Regions from separate parts of the Bradyrhizobium sp. NBAIM14 genome, predicted to be linked through region 2. Evidence: riboswitches for the same ligand, from Rfam matches in the RefSeq annotation. Region 2 holds a riboswitch; the other holds the start of a gene.
The links. Region 2 has a riboswitch for S-adenosylmethionine ahead of metX (homoserine O-acetyltransferase MetX). Riboswitches for the same ligand answer to the same signal wherever they lie in the genome.

Region 1 (4,720 bases), on a different contig from region 2:
CCCTTCCAGATCCAGCGCGGCGGCGGATAGCGGATCCAAGCCTTGGTGTCGCTCTCGTACATGTATTCGACATGAACGCCGCCGATCCAGTTGGAGAGATAGTGGTATTGCGCAGCCGCGACCGCCGGCGGCAGATGGTCGATCCCGAGCTTGCTGAGCCCCGGCAGGAAACGCTCCTGCTGCTGGCGACGAAGCACGCGGAAGACGAACTCTGCGGCATCCGCCGTGCCGCGGCGCGTGACGACGGTGAGGATCAGCCCGGTGAAGTAAGCGTGATAGAGATCGGCGACGGCGCGCCAGCGCTTCCATTGCGCGTGCTGCGCGAGGTCTGGTGCGATAGTCATGTTCGCTCCCGGCTTGTTGTTTTGCGGGAGTGTGTCATCGCGGATCGGGTGACGCAACCGGACGCGCTCTCGGTGTTATCGCCCGCGAAGGCGGGCGATCCAGTACTCCGAGATGGTCATGCTTGAATCGAGAGGCCGCGGCGTACTGGATTCCCCGCCTCCGCGGGGAATGACAGCGGTGGGTGAGGTTAGCACTACACCCTGAAATGCTTGCTGAGCTTCAGGCCTTGCGCCTGGTAATTCGAGCCGATGCGCTGGCCATACATCGCGTCGGGGCGGGCCAGCATCTTCTCGTAGACGAGGCGGCCGACGATCTGGCCGTGCTCGAGGATGAACGGCACCTCGCGCGAGCGCACTTCCAGCACGGCGCGCGATCCCAGCCCGCCAGCGCCGGCATAGCCGAAGCCGGGATCGAAAAAGCCGGCATAGTGCACGCGGAATTCGCCGACCAGGGGATCGAACGGCACCATCTCCGCGGCGTAGTCGGGAGGCACCTGCACCGCTTCCTTGGAGGCGAGGATGTAGAACTCGCCGGGGTCGAGGATCAGGCTGCCGTCGGGACGCGCCGAGATCGGCTCCCAGAAATCCTCCACCGCGTAGCCCGCGCGGCGGTCGACATCGACGACGCCGGTGTGGCGCTTGGCGCGGTAGCCGACGAAGCCGCTCGCCTTCTCGCCGGAGAGATCGACCGAGACGGCAACGCCGCCCGAGAGATCGGCATCGTCGATGTCGACGAGACGCTCGCTGGCGTGCAGCGCATCGAGCTCGTCGGCATTGAGGATGGCATCGCCGGTGCGGAAGCGCACCTGGCTGAGACGCGAGCCCTCGCGCACCAGCACCGGAAACGTCTTCGGGCTGATCTCGGCATAGAGCGGGCCGTGATAGCCGGCGCCGATCATGTCGAAGCGACGGGTGCCGTCGGCGATCACGCGGGTGAAGACGTCGAGCCGGCCGGTCGAGCTCTTCGGATTGGCGGCAGCGACGATCTCCGGCGGCAGCGCCAGACTCTCGAGCAACGGCACGATGTAGACGCAGTTGGTCTCGAGCACCGCGCCGTCGGCGAGGCTGAACTCGTGCAGCTTCAGCTCGTCGATGCGCTCGGCCACGGTGGCACCGGGCCCGGGGAGGAAGCTGGCGCGGACCCGATAGGCGATGTCGCCGAGGCGCAGATCGAGGCTCGCCGGCTGGATCTGGCTCTCGACGAAGTCGTAGGCGGGCAGGATGAGACCTTCTTCCGCCATCGCCGCTATCATGCGGTCGGGCAGGATACCATTGGCGTCGGCGGCGACCGTGAACGTCAACCGGGGGGTCCTCATCAGGGGCCGAATGCATCCGGACATGCCGGAAATACAAGTCTTTTACGGCTATCCGATGGACGCCTTGACGGAAAGGGCATTGCGGAATATGAGCATCACTTATCCCGTGGTGATTTGAGCCGGCCGGCTTGCAGCCACGTTAAATAAGTCGCTAAACAGGCCGGGGACCTCTGTGATCCCGGCCCGTGGAGATATCCAGGCCGGTTTTTTTGTGACCGTTTTCGCCTCGACGGTCATGTCGGAGAGGGTCCTATGTCGAAGTCGTCTGCCACTTATCGCCCCGAAACCCGCCTGGTCCATTCCGGCACCCTGCGCTCGCAATATGGCGAGACCTCGGAGGCGCTGTTCCTGACGCAAGGCTATGTCTACGCCAGCGCGGAGGAGTGCGAGGCGCGCTTCAAGGGCGAGGATCCCGGCTTCATCTATTCGCGCTATTCCAACCCGACGATTGCAATGTTCGAGCGCCGCATGATCGAGCTCGAGGGTGCCGAGGCCGCGCGCTCGGCGGCAACCGGCATGGCGGCGGTGACGACCGCGATCCTGGCGCCGCTCAAGGCCGGCGATCACGTGGTCGCCTCCCGTGCGCTGTTCGGCTCCTGCCTCTACGTCATCCAGGACCTGTTGCCGCGCTACGGCATCGAGGCCACGCTGGTCGACGGGCTCGATCTCGACCAGTGGCAACGCGCGCTGAGGCCCAACACCAAGACGTTCTTCCTGGAGAGCCCGACCAACCCGACGCTGGACGTGCTCGACATTCCCTCGATTGCCGAGATCGCGCACAAGGGCGGCGCGCGGCTCGTCGTCGACAACGTGTTTGCAACCCCGATCTGGCAGAGCCCGCTCGCGCTCGGCGCCGACGTCGTCGTCTACTCTGCGACCAAGCACATCGACGGCCAGGGCCGCTGTCTCGGCGGCATCATCCTGTCCTCCGAAGCCTTCATTGCCGAGCACATCCACAATTTCATGCGCCAGACCGGCCCGTCGATTTCGCCGTTCAATGCCTGGGTCCTGCTCAAGGGCCTGGAGACGCTGGGCGTGCGCGTGCGCGCGCAGACCGACAATGCCGCGCGCATCGCCGAGGCGCTGGCCAGCCATCCCAAGATCTCGCGACTGGTCTATCCCGGCCGCGCCGATCATCCGCAGGCGGCGCTGGTGAAGAAGCAGATGCGCGGCGGCTCGACGCTGGTCGGCTTCGAGGTGAAGGGCGGCAAGGCGGCGGCGTTCCGTGTGCTCAACGAATTGAAGCTCGCCAAGATCTCCAACAATCTCGGCGACGCCAAGAGCCTCGTCACGCATCCGGCGACCACGACGCATCAGCGCCTCAAGCCGGAAGACCGCGCCGCGCTCGGCATCAGCGAGGGATTTATCCGCTTCTCGGCGGGGCTCGAGCACGCGGATGACCTGATCGAGGATCTCACCGCGGCGCTGGAGAAGGCGTGAGGGAAGCGAGGTCTCGTAGGGTGGATTAGCCGAAGGCGTAATCCACCTCTGCTGCATCCGCGGAGATAGACAGTGGTGGGTTACGGCTTCGCCTAACCCACCCTACGCACCCTCTCACATCGGCCGGTACGTTCTCACATCGGCGGGCACGCTCACACCGAGCTTGATCTGGCCGACGGAGCGGATGATGTCGTCGCCGAGCAGCTGGGCGAAGCAGGCATAGCCCCAATCGTTCATGTGCAGGCCGTCGGCGATGACGAAGCCCTCGACCGGGATCGACTGGTTCTCGTGCCAGTCGCGCATCACCTCGAAGCGCGGGAAAATGCCGACCTTGCGGAGCTCGGCGACGTTGCCGAGCAGCTTGATCATCTTGCCGGCGCTCTCCTTGCGCTGGTTGACGGCCGGCGAATATTGCGGATCGACCAGCACGATGTCGGTGCCGCCGGCGGCCTGAATGCGGTTGATGCCGTCCTCCACCAGCTTGACGGTCTCGCCGGGATCGAGATTGCGCAGCACGGCGTTGGTGCCGACCTGCCAGATCACGAGATCCGGATGCCTGTCGATCACCTGCGTCTGCAGACGCTTCATCATCTCGGGGGCGTCCTCGCCGCCGACGCCGGCATTGATGACGCTGATGTCGGCAGTCGGATAGTGCCGGCGCAGCTGCGCGGCGAGACGATTGGGGTAATTGAACTCCGGCGAGCTCGCGCCGAACCCTTGAGTCGACGAGGAGCCGAACGCGACGATGACGACGGGCTGGCCGGCGACCAGCTTGCTCGCAACATGCGGCAGCGAGCCCATCGCCTTGGAGCCGCCCTTCGGCGGCAGGCAGGGCACGCGGCTGAAGATGTCGGCGGCGGACTTTGCGACCTCCTTCACCTTGTCGATGGCGCGCGAGGTGACGCCGCGCTGCTCGGGCGACCTCGCGGCGACGGTGGTCTGGGACGGCGTAGCGGGCGCGGGATCAGGCGACTGGGCGGGTGCGGGGGTCGCCGGCTGTGCAGCCGGCGTCTGCGCATGCGAGGCGGGCGTCAGCAACAACAGCACTGCTGTTGCAGGCACGGCCAGCCATGACGTCAGGCAAAAAGGGCGGAGAGAACTCATTAACGCTAGACCTCAATTTTGCTGCTGGGCCGGCTCCAGATGAGCAGCGTCAATCACGAACTGTGCCAACGCCCGGCCAAGGCAATCATGGACCTGCTTCGCCAGCTCAGGCCCGCGGGACGGGTTGAACAGGTCGAACTGGCCCTGTTCATTCCACTGCCGCATGATCGCGAAACGATCGAACAGCGGGATGTCGTGCTCCTGTGCCACGACGCGCATATTATCGAGAAAAGGCTGCGCCGAGATCATGGTCTCGGTGCGCGGGCTATATTGCAAATTCATCAAGACGACGTCCGCCCCTGACTTTTGCAGCGCAACAACCCCGTCGGTCACCGCGCTACGAAATTCGTCGGGATCGATGGATCGGATAGCATCCACGGTCCCGGTCTGCCAGATGACCAAAGTAGGCGTTTTTGCTTCCATCAGCTTAACGAAGGTGGACGCGGTCTCCTCTGCCGTTTTCTTGCTCTGTATTTCTACGGAGACGTGCACCGGCTCGGAGGGCGGCAGTTTCTC
Region 2 (4,720 bases):
TGCGCTACTTCTCGCGTGGCCATCGCTGCATCACCTATTCGGCGCGCGGCTACACGCCGTCGGACGTGCCTGACGGCGAGGTCTACACCTACACGCATTTCTACACCGATGCGCTTGCGGTGCTCGATCATCTCGGCATCGAGCGCGCGCATCTCGTCGGTCTTTCGATGGGCGCCTATTCCTCGTTGCAGATCGGGTTGAACGCGCCGCAGCGCGCACTGTCGATGACGCTGGCCGGCGTCGGCTCCGGCTCGGAGCTCGAGAACCTGGAGACCTGGCGCACGCAGTGCCGCGCCAATGCCGAGCAGTTCGAGACGCTGGGATCGGTGGAGGTCGCGAAAGTCACGCGCGAGGCGCCGAGCCGGATTCCGTTCCTGGTGAAGGATCCACGCGGGCATGCCGATTTCTACGCCGCACTGGCGCGGCACGATGCCATGGGATCGGCGCGCACCATGCGCGGATTCCAGGGCGGCCGTCCCTCGATCTACACGATGACGGACGCGATCAGAGGCGCGGCAACACCCGCGCTGATCATCTGCGGCGACGAGGACGAGCCTTGCATGGGCGCCAGCCTGTTCCTGAAGAAGCACCTGCCCGCGGCGGGGCTCGCGATGTTTCCGAAGTCCGGCCACGTGCTGAACCTGGAGGAGCCCGCGCTGTTCAACGAGAGTGTCGAGCGGTTCGTGACGCTGGTGGAAGCAGGACGTTGGCCGGTGCGGGACCCGCGGTCGCTGGTTTCCCACTAGCTGTCATTCCGGGATGCGCCGAAGGCGCAGGCCCGGAATCCATCGGGCTGCAGGCGCTGTTGGACGATGGTTTCCGGGCTCGATGCTTCGCATCGCCCCGGAATGACGGAGAGAAACTACTTCCCCCCGCCCCGGCTCAGCAAGAACACCGCCTGCTCGCCGAACATGTTCCACACCCACCAGGGCAGGTTCAGCGGCACCGGCCGGCCGTAGAGATCGAGCGCGACCGAGCGCTCCATCTTGACGTTGATCTCGTCGCAGAGCTGCACGAAATCCTTGATGGTGCAGAAATGGATGTTGGCGGTGTCGTACCAGGTCGCCGGCAGATTCTCCGTGCGCGGCATGTGGCCGCCGATCAGGAGCTGGAGCCGCATCTTCCAGAAGCCGAAATTCGGGAACGAGACGATGGCGCGGCGGCCGATGCGCAGCAGGTTCTCCAGCACGACCTTCGGCTGCCGCGTCGCCTGCAGCGTCTGCGACAGGATCACGTAGTCGAAGGCATCGTCGGGATAGTTGACGAGATCGGTGTCGGCATCGCCCTGCACCACCGCGAGCCCCTTGGCGACGCAGCGGTTGACGCCCTCGCGCGACAATTCGATGCCGCGGCCGTCGATGCCGCGGGTCTCCAGCAGCTGAAGCAGATCGCCGTCGCCGCAGCCGACGTCGAGCACCTTCGAGCCCGGCTTGACCATCTCGGCGACCAGCCGATGATCGGCGCGATAATCACCGGATGGCCTGGCGGCAACGCCGTCCAGCGGCAACACTTCCTGCACGGACATCGCTAACGGTCCTCGAGGTTGAGCCCGCGCGCCTTGCCAGCCGATTGCAGGAAGGCGCGGGAGATGTCGAAGAATTCGGGCACGTCGAGCAGGAAGGCGTCGTGGCCGCGATCGGTCTCGATCTCGGCGAATGACACGCGCGCGCTCGAAGCGTTCAGCGCGTGCACCAGCGCGCGCGATTCCGAGGTCGGAAACAGCCAGTCGCTGGTGAAGGAGACCACGCAGAAGCGCGTCTTGATGTCGGCGAAGGCCTTGGCCAGCACGCCGCCATGGTCGGCGGCGATGTCGAAATAGTCCATCGCCCGCGTCAGGTAGAGATAGGAATTGGCGTCGAAGCGCTCGACGAAGGACGAGCCCTGGTAACGCAGATAGGATTCGACCTGGAAATCGGCGTCGAACGAGAAGGTCGGCAGCTCGCGGTCCTGCATGCGCCGGCCGAACTTGCGGTGCAGCGCCGCGTCCGAGAGATAAGTGATGTGCGCCGCCATCCGCGCCACCGCGAGCCCGCGATGCGGATGGATGCCGCGGTCGGCATAACCGCCACCGTGCCAGTCGGGGTCGGCCATCACGGCCTGGCGGCCGAGCTCGTGGAAGGCGATGTTCTGCGCCGAGTGCCGCGTCGCGCAGGCGATCGCCAGCGCGGAGTACACGCGCTCCGGATAGGCGGCGGTCCATTGCAGCACCTGCATGCCGCCCATCGAGCCGCCGACGACCGCAAACAGCGTGTCGATGCCGAGCCGGTCGATCAGCATCGCCTGCGCGCGCACCATGTCCGGAATGGTGATGACGGGGAAGTCCAGGCCCCAGACCTTGCCGGTGGCGGGATTGATCGACGCCGGCCCGGTCGAGCCCATACAGCCGCCGATCACGTTGGAGCAGATGATGAAGTAGTGCTTGGGATCGATGGGTCGGCCGGGACCGACCAGCGTCTCCCACCAGCCCGGCTTGCCGGTGACGGGATGTACGTTGGCGACATGCTGGTCGCCGGTCAACGCATGACAGATCAGCACGGCGTTGGAGCGATCGGCATTGAGCTCGCCATAGGTCTGGTAGGCGATCTGGAACGGGGTGAGATCGACGCCGCAATCGAGCCGCAGCGGCTGCTCGGTGCCGAAATGCGCAACCAGCGAGCTTGGATGATCGACCTCGTGCGACCGCTCGTCGGCGCTGATCGCAGGACTCGGTATCGACTTGACGCTACCCATCTCGGACATCGACCTCGTTTGCGACTGGCTGCTCGACCGCGCCGCTGACATCAGGCCATGAAAAACCCGGCCTGAACGATAGGTTCGGCCGGGATCGGAAGCGTCCCCGGCCTGTTTAGCGAGTTTTTTAACGTGGCTGCAAGCCGGCCGGCTCAAATGACCACGGAACGGGCAAAAGCTACCGTCTTGGGCGGTTTTCGTCAAGTCGCGGCCCGGATCGGCCCAATTCGCCTCTGCCGCAACGCCTGCAAAGCACGTCATTTCTCTTTGCTTTCGCCGCCACGACTGCCTAATCAGGACATCCCCATCGGAACGATCGACGACCAGACATGTCCCAACGTCCGCCCGCGCCACCATCGCTGCAGGAACTGCGCAAGGAGATCGACGCGATTGACGAGGGCATGCATCGCCTCCTCATGCAGCGCGGCGAGATCATCGATCGCCTGATCCAGGTGAAGCAGACCCAGGAAGTCGGCTCGGCGTTCCGGCCCGCGCGCGAGGCTGCCATGATGCGCGAGATCGTGCAGCGTCATCGCGGCATCCTGCCGCTCGACACGGTCGAGAGCATCTGGCGCGTCATCATCTCGACCTTCACCTATGTGCAGGCGCCGTTCTCCGTGCATGCCGACGTCTCGGTGAGCGAGCCGGCAATGCGGGATTCCGCGCGCTTCCATTTCGGCTTCACCGTGCCCTATGTCGCCCATTTCAGCGCGCAGGCCGCGGTCGAGGCGGTGGCAAAATCCAAGGGTGACCTGGCGCTGGTCTCGGCGACCTCGAGCCGCACGCCATGGTGGCTGGAGCTGGAGGCCGACGGCGCGCCGAAGATCATCGCGCGGATGCCCTTCATCGAGCGCGCCGACCATCCGGCCGCCTTGCCGGTGTTCGCGATCTCGCGCGTCGCCGACAGCGCCCTGGTGACGGAGGTCGAGACGTTCAGCGTGCGCGTCTCCGGATGGAACGCCGAGGTCGCCCGCGCGCTGTCGCCGCTCGCCGAGATCGTGGCCGTGCCCGATACCGCCTTCGACGGCGCGGCGCTGCTGGTCTCGGTCACCGGCGCGACCAGCATCGACAAGATCAGGGCTGCCCTGATCGAGGCGGGGGCCTCGGTGCGCTCCGTGGCCCTCGTCGGCAGCCACGCAACGCGCTATACGGTGCCCCCGACCGGGCCGAAATCGTAGGTCGCGAACAGCCCAGCCTATCCGGAGTCCAAGATGTCCCGCCCCGTGCCGAATCCCGGCATTCTCGATATTGCGCCCTACACGCCCGGCAAGAGCCCGGTGCCGGAGCCGGGCCGCAAGGTGTTCAAGCTCTCCGCCAACGAGACGCCGTTCGGGCCCTCGCCCAAGGCGATCGAAGCCTTCAAGCGCGTGGCAGATCATCTGGAGGACTACCCGGAAGGCACCTCGCGCGTGCTGCGCGAGGCGATCGGCCGCTCGTTCGGGCTCGATCCCAACCGCATCATCTGCGGCGCCGGCTCGGACGAGATCCTCAATCTGCTCGCGCACACCTATCTCAGCCAGGGCGACGAGGCGATCTCGACGACACACGGCTTCCTGGTCTACCCGATCGCGACGATGGCGGTCGGCGCCAGGAACGTCATCGCCCAGGAGACCAACCTCACCGCCGACGTCGACGCCATCCTGAAGGCCGTGACGCCGAAGACGAAGCTGGTCTGGCTCGCCAACCCCAACAACCCGACCGGCACCTATCTTCCGTTCGACGAGGTCAAGCGGCTGCGCGCCGGCCTGCCCTCGCACGTGCTGCTGGTGCTGGACGCCGCCTATTGCGACTACGTCTCGCGCAACGACTATGAGATGGGAATCGAGCTCGTCGCCACCACCGAGAACACGGTGGTGACGCACACCTTCTCCAAGATCCACGGTCTTGCCGCGCTGCGCATCGGCTGGATGTTCGGGCCCGAGCACGTCATCGACGCGGTCAATCGCATCCGCGGTCCCTTCAACGTGTCGACGCCGGCGATGTATGCCGC

Region 1: it holds a riboswitch for S-adenosylmethionine, as region 2 does, so the genes downstream of both, I6F28_RS22535 (O-succinylhomoserine sulfhydrylase) here and metX (homoserine O-acetyltransferase MetX) in region 2, are expected to answer to the same signal.

The regions. Positions count from the first base shown of each region.
Region 1 is NZ_JADYVQ010000010.1:3,747-8,466, forward strand. Features, by position in the region: gene I6F28_RS22525 (hypothetical protein) at 1-344, opposite strand, end outside; gene I6F28_RS22530 (2'-deoxycytidine 5'-triphosphate deaminase) at 539-1,660, opposite strand; SAM riboswitch at 1,757-1,836, shown strand; gene I6F28_RS22535 (O-succinylhomoserine sulfhydrylase) at 1,913-3,100, shown strand; gene I6F28_RS22540 (SGNH/GDSL hydrolase family protein) at 3,215-4,204, opposite strand; gene I6F28_RS22545 (SGNH/GDSL hydrolase family protein) at 4,217-4,720, opposite strand, start outside.
Region 2 is NZ_JADYVQ010000021.1:10,896-15,615, forward strand. Features, by position in the region: gene I6F28_RS31650 (alpha/beta fold hydrolase) at 1-746, shown strand, start outside; gene metW (methionine biosynthesis protein MetW) at 863-1,525, opposite strand; gene metX (homoserine O-acetyltransferase MetX) at 1,528-2,730, opposite strand; SAM riboswitch at 2,825-2,904, opposite strand; gene I6F28_RS31665 (chorismate mutase) at 3,060-3,908, shown strand; gene hisC (histidinol-phosphate transaminase) at 3,942-4,720, shown strand, end outside.